2 regions of the Paenibacillus sp. TSM33 genome follow, and region 1 is predicted to be linked to the other one. Evidence: riboswitches for the same ligand, from Rfam matches in the RefSeq annotation. Region 1 holds a riboswitch; the other holds the start of a gene.
What was found. Region 1 has a riboswitch for ZMP and ZTP ahead of ACN6NF_RS04495 (bifunctional 5,10-methylenetetrahydrofolate dehydrogenase/5,10-methenyltetrahydrofolate cyclohydrolase). Riboswitches for the same ligand answer to the same signal wherever they lie in the genome.

Region 1 (3,207 bases):
TCCTCCAGCTTGATCAATTCCGATATTTTCTTATTGGCATCCTCTAATTGGACTTGAAGCCGATCACTTTTGTTGCGATTAAAATTCGTAATCGGCAGGAGGATCACACCGATTAGATTCAGCAGGATAAAAGGAATCTGCTTAATGAAAACAGGATTCTGAGAAACAAACCCATAATTGATTAATCCAATCGTAATCACCATTAAAATAATATACAGCGTCGTAAATGCGGCCTTACTTTTAATATTACCGATCAGATACGCGATAAATATAGAAAAATACATATAGCTAAATAGCAGCGTCATCGTAATCGATATGGCGATCTGCACACTGGTCCAAAAGTATATGAGCCAGCCTTGAGAGACAAAAGCCAGTACATAACAAGCAAAAAACACCAATATAATAGCCGTACCCAGAATAATATGACTGGTAGATGAAGAGCTAAAATAGTAAAAGGGCAGGATATAAAAGACGACCCACACATAAGGGCTAAGTCCCGTATTTCTTTGGAAAATCTGATACCACTTTTGCATCCTGCCACCCTTTTCTACTTTAGATATCCTTTATCTTATCATACCAATTTCCCTACAACGTTATTTTCTTTCCGTGCCTACAGCAGGTGTAGGAATGGGAGGTGAAGCGCCAACATGTTTGCTAAGCCGTGGCTTCACTTGTTTAAAGGTCAGAAAGGTTTTTGTATTTTCATCCCATAGTCGGAACTTCAAAGATTGCAGACTGCTACTCACCGTAATCGTGGTCGCCTTTTGCAGCAACGGTGTCGCTTCATGCGCTTTCTCCAAATTGTAATTTGGTACTTTAGGGCTCAAGTGGTGAACGTGATGAAAACCAATATTGCCTGTAATCCATTGCAAAACTTTAGGGAGCTTGTAGTAAGAACTGCCTTCGACGGCCGCGTTAATATAACTCCACTCTTCATCATGCTCAAAATACGAATCCTCAAACTGGTGTTGAACATAGAATAGCCAAATTCCCAACATACCAGACACAAAAAAGATAGGCGTCTGTACCAGAAGGAATGCCTGCCATCCAATAGCCCAGCACAACAGTGCATACAATGCAACAATGGATATATTCGTCACATAGGTGTTTATTTTTTCCTTACGTTTGGCTGTCTTGACATTAAACCGATAGGAAATCAAAAAAGTATAGATCGGACCTAAACCGAACATAACCCAAGGATTTCGATATATACGATACGCCAGCCGTGTCCATGTGGAGGCCGCTGTGTACTCTTCTACCGTGAGCACCCACATATCACCCGTGCCTCTTTTATCCAAATTACTGCTGGTTGCATGGTGGATCGCGTGACTATTTTTCCATTGATGGTAAGGGCAGAGCGTAATAATCCCTGTAATCGTTCCCACCATATCGTTCAGCTTGCGACTTTTGAAAAAAGATTGATGACCACAATCATGAAAAATAATAAATGTCCGTACCACAAACCCTGCCGCAATAATGGTAATGGGAAGCGTCAGCCAGTAAGAAACCGCTAGGCTAAGATAAGCGGCATACCACAATAGGATCAGCGGTCCCAAGGTATTGATAAGTTGCAGAACGCTGGATTTCGTGTTTATTTTCTCGTAGGGAGCCATATTTTTTTTCAATTGAGCTAACGGGAGCTGTGTCATACCCATTATGATCCTCCTTTAAAATGCAGCCCATACCTTGATCCTGTCAGGCGTACATGTTGATCTAAGCTCAGTATAAGGAGACCGCTGGATCTGCTGTAGTCATAAACGTCAGTTCGGGCATATGACATTTGTCATATAGACAACTAACCAAACCTGTTTGCCAAATGTTCGCGGGTTTCCTTTCTGCTGTTTTTTTGTTAAAATGTAAGATATATAACGCTGTATGTGACTGGCGAAGTCAGTGGAATCAACCACGAGGGAGCATACAAACAAAGCGTACCGTTCGCCTGGGAGAAGTATTTGCAGAGGATTCGTCTGTCTTGACGACCTTGTGCAAATACTTTTTTTCGTTTTTTAAGACCATGACACCCTGTTGATTCTATTATGCGATAAATTCAGAGGAGGCTCGGACTATGGCTATTATCATGAAATCCAAAGAAGCAGCTGAGCAAGTGTATGCAACGATCCGTTCCCAAGTAGAGCAAATGAAACAGCAAGGACACCGTCCCCATCTGGCAACCCTGTTGGTAGAAGGTGATCCGGCATCTGCATACTATGCACGGACCAAGCAAAAAATAGCAGAGAAGCTGGGCATCTCATTTCATCTCCATACTTTTAATCGTCATGTAAGCGAAGCAGAACTTCTGCACGTGATCGGTACCCTAAATGATGCATCCCATGTACATGGCATTATGCTGGAACTCCCGCTTCCTCAACATCTTTCTGCCTCCGTTATTAAACAGTCCATCGCCCCCTACAAGGATATTGATGGAATTACACCTGATAACAAACTGGCTACCGTTACGGGTGACGCAGGACTATACCCCGCTACACCTCAAGCCTGTATTGAACTGTTGAAGCATTACGGGCACTCCTTGGCAGGCAAAAATGTCACGCTCGTGGGCATTGGGCAGACGGTGGGACTTCCCCTTTTCCACATGCTGCAAAGAGAAAATGCCACCGTCACCGCCTGTCATGCAGGTACACGTGATATTGCAGAGCATCTGAACCATGCAGATATTGCCTTCGTCGCAGTTGGATGCCCTGATGTGATTACGCAGGATATGGTGCATCCAGGTCTAATTCTCGTGGATGCAGGGATTAATGAGACGCTGGAGGGAAAAATCGTGGGTGACGCTGCTCCGGATGTGGTAGAAAAGGTACATGCCATTTCTCCCGTTCCCGGCGGTGTGGGTACCTTAACGACTGCCATTTTGTACAAAAATCTGCTCAAAGCGATACGTCTGCAACATTACTCCAGAGAGGTGGTTTATTCATGAGTGAACTGTCGTGGAATCAGTCCATCGCACATTTTCTGAAAGAAGCTGCAAGTGCAGCGCCTACCCCCGGCGGAGGAAGTGTATCCGCGCTGGCTGCGGCACTAGGCGCAGCTATGACCTCCATGACCGCCAACCTTTCACAAGGAGAAAAATACGCGCACTTCCGTGAACAATTCGCGCAAGTCATTAGCAGCATGGAGAGATTGTCTACACATTGTGAGGAACTGATGGCCGCAGACATCCAATCCTTTGAACAGTACATGACCGCGTTGCGT
Region 2 (3,207 bases), on a different contig from region 1:
GCTCGCCAGGCATGAAGTATACGCACTATGCGCCACGAGGCCGCTTGAGCGTGGTACAAGGCCCGACGTCCGAAGAAGTGACGGGCTGGATTCGCGCTGCGTTGGCGGAGGCTGCCGCGCGCGGGGAGCGCACGGCGGTGCTCGCATTCGACGACCATACTGCCGGCTACGCCGGAGAACGCGTCTACACGCTAGGCAAGCTGGACGCGCTCCATGAGGCGGCGCAGCGCCTGTACGGCGTGCTGCGTCGCTGCGATGAGGACGGCGTCACCTACATTTTGGCGGAAGCCTGTCCGCCGAAAGGATTGGGAGACGCTGTCATGAATCGATTGCTTAAAGCGGCAGGTCATCGAATCATCCGTCTGTAGCTTCTGTAAAGAATGGAGTCTCTTAATTTTAATTTCTCCTCTCTCCTCGTTTCTGTTTTGGGTGTTTTCAGTACCTGCTTGTACTGATTTGCCCCTTGTCCGCATAACGTGTACAAGAACAGACGGATAATGGAGGGATGGAGTATGCTGGCAGCCTCTGCCGATGCTGGGCAGGTTGTAACGATTCTGATCATGGCGGTAGCGCTAGGGATGGATGCGCTGTCGCTGGGCGTAGGGATCGGTATGAAGGGGATACGCTTGCGAGACGTGCTGCGCATCAGCATTGTGATCGGTTTTTTTCACATCCTGATGCCGTTGCTGGGAATGTTCACAGGCCATTATATGAGTTCTTTATTAGGCCATGTGACGACCTATTTCGCAGGGGGATTACTCATCCTTCTGGGCGGGCATATGGTGTACAATTCCTTCAAGGGAGACGGTGTACACGTATTGGATCATCGGTCGCCTTTGGGTCTTTTGCTATTTGCACTTGGGGTGAGCATTGACTCATTTTCTGTGGGAGTGTCCCTGGGGATGTTCCAGAGTGATTTGGTGCTGACTGTTCTGGCCTTTGGTTTTTGTGGGGGAGCGATGGCGATGCTAGGCCTGTTACTGGGGCGCAAGGTCAGCCGCAATCTGGGGGATTATGGAGAAGCGGTGGGCGGAGCCATTTTGCTGGCATTCGGCTTTATGTTTATGTTTTGATTTTAACGTGGACAGTGTAAAATAAATACAGGATTTGAGTAATCCTCTGTTTATATATTTTTTCGACATACGGGGGGTGAAGACATTGAAGAATATCTTATTTGTATGCACAGGGAACACTTGCCGTAGTCCAATGGCTGAGGGGATGCTGCGTAAGTTGGCTGCTGAGCATGGACTGGAACTGGACGTGCGTTCTGCGGGAGTAGCTGCGATGGACGGCACACCGATATCCCGACATGCAGAGGCGGTTTTACGTGATCACGATATATCCGATCAGATCACTTCAACCTCTTTAAGCAATGGACTTGCCGAGTGGGCACATCTGATCTTAACCTTGACGCAAGGACATAAACAGCATGTCATTCAACGGTTTCCACAAACGGCAGGCAAAGTATTTACGCTGAAGGAATATGTGGAGGACCGGGACGCAGTGCTGAATGACGTACAGGAGTTAGATGGCTTGTATGCATCACAGCAGTTGATGGCTTCACTCGGACAAGAGCTATCGGCGCAGGAACGTGAACGAATGATTGAATTACATCAACGGATTCCGGGCTTCGATATCTCAGATCCGTTTGGCGGTTCGCGGGAGGACTACGATGTCACAGCTGCGGAAATCCGTGTAGCTTTGCATAAGTTGTTGGACAAGCTAAAGGGATCTTCCGAATAAAGTTGGTATCATTCCTCTATTTTGTACGGAATCTGTTGATTTTCGACGGTTAATCCGTTAAGATAAGGTGGAAAAATGAGAATCCGATGTAACTGGCGACAAAAGTGGGATCAACCACGATGGAGCATCGGATATACGGCCGGTCGCCTGGGCAAAAGAGCAATTCCACATAGGTGTGGACTGCTCTTTTTTCGTATACGAGCTACAGCAGATCTTCTGTTGCCTTCTTGTTCTTCCATTTTTTCTGCTCGAAATCTGAAACATCGGCTATAATATAGTCAGATTGTGATCAGGAGAGAGTGTGTTGAACTTGGGGCATGGGACCATGCCTAGTCTCTGAGAGGCTGTTCAACCAAAGGAGGTTCCAATGGTAGAACAATTGGATCATGAGATTTCACTCGAAGCACAGACCGCTTCTGTCGTGCGGGAAATTGCAGAAGCAGCCAGTCTCAAAGCTGGTCGCCTGCTTATTATTGGCGCGAGCACGAGTGAAGTGGCTGGAAGTCGAATCGGCACAGCAGGAGCGCTCGATGTGGCTCAGCAAGTGTTGTCTGGAGTGGAATCCGTTCGCAGAGAGTATGGCTTTGATGTGGCGTTTCAATGCTGTGAGCACTTGAACCGAGCACTGGTCGTTGAACGTTCTCTACTGGAGCGTTTGGGCCTGATGGAGGTTGCGGCTGTCCCTGTTCGTACAGCAGGGGGTTCTATGGCTACCGTTGCCTATCGTTCTATGGACGATGCGTGTCTGGCAGCGAACGTGCAGGCTCATGCCGCGATAGACATCGGCGAAACGCTGATTGGCATGCATTTGCGCCCGATTGCCGTTCCGTTTCGCCCAAGCCTTCGCTGGATTGGTGAAGCACGTGTGACGGCTGCGTTCACTCGTCCTCCACTTATTGGCGGACAACGGGCAGTGTACAGTCTGGAACAAGAAACCGGCGGAAACTGCGATTAGCATTTGGCATGTCGGCATGTTTGTACTAATCTTTTTTGCATTGATGATGAGGCACCTAACAGAGGAGCAGGCATTTGCTTGTATACCCAACAATTTGACCATGGAGAGGGAGTAATCAATCATGATGGAACATCTGCGTAAAAGTGACCCGACAGTGATGGAAGCAATGGGGCTTGAACTGAAACGGCAACGCCACAATATCGAGCTGATCGCATCTGAGAATATCGTCAGTGAAGCAGTAATGGAAGCCATGGGCTCCGTGCTTACCAATAAATATGCTGAAGGTTATCCGAACAAACGCTACTATGGTGGCTGTGAGCATGTAGATATCGTTGAAGATATTGCACGTGATCGTGCGAAAGAACTCTTTGGCGCTGAGCATGCGAACGTGCAGCCTCACTCTGGAGCACAGGCTAACATGGCGGTATATCTGGCAGCTCTTCAACCTGGAGATACTGTACTGGGTATGAATCTGGCGCATGGCGGCCACTTAACACACGGAAGCCCGG

Region 2: another riboswitch for ZMP and ZTP. It lies ahead of ACN6NF_RS23150 (TIGR01440 family protein); the one in region 1 lies ahead of ACN6NF_RS04495 (bifunctional 5,10-methylenetetrahydrofolate dehydrogenase/5,10-methenyltetrahydrofolate cyclohydrolase).

What each region holds. Positions count from the first base shown of each region.
Region 1 covers NZ_JBLZXB010000010.1:87,565-90,771, reverse strand. Annotated here, with positions in the region: gene ACN6NF_RS04505 (sensor histidine kinase) at 1-533, opposite strand, end outside; gene desA (Delta(5) desaturase DesA) at 594-1,655, opposite strand; ZMP/ZTP riboswitch at 1,868-1,952, shown strand; gene ACN6NF_RS04495 (bifunctional 5,10-methylenetetrahydrofolate dehydrogenase/5,10-methenyltetrahydrofolate cyclohydrolase) at 2,066-2,932, shown strand; gene ACN6NF_RS04490 (cyclodeaminase/cyclohydrolase family protein) at 2,929-3,207, shown strand, end outside.
Region 2 covers NZ_JBLZXB010000022.1:204,706-207,912, reverse strand. Annotated here, with positions in the region: gene ACN6NF_RS23165 (L-threonylcarbamoyladenylate synthase) at 1-368, shown strand, start outside; gene ACN6NF_RS23160 (manganese efflux pump MntP) at 513-1,073, shown strand; gene ACN6NF_RS23155 (low molecular weight protein arginine phosphatase) at 1,159-1,743, shown strand; ZMP/ZTP riboswitch at 1,822-1,903, shown strand; gene ACN6NF_RS23150 (TIGR01440 family protein) at 2,111-2,698, shown strand; gene ACN6NF_RS23145 (serine hydroxymethyltransferase) at 2,820-3,207, shown strand, end outside.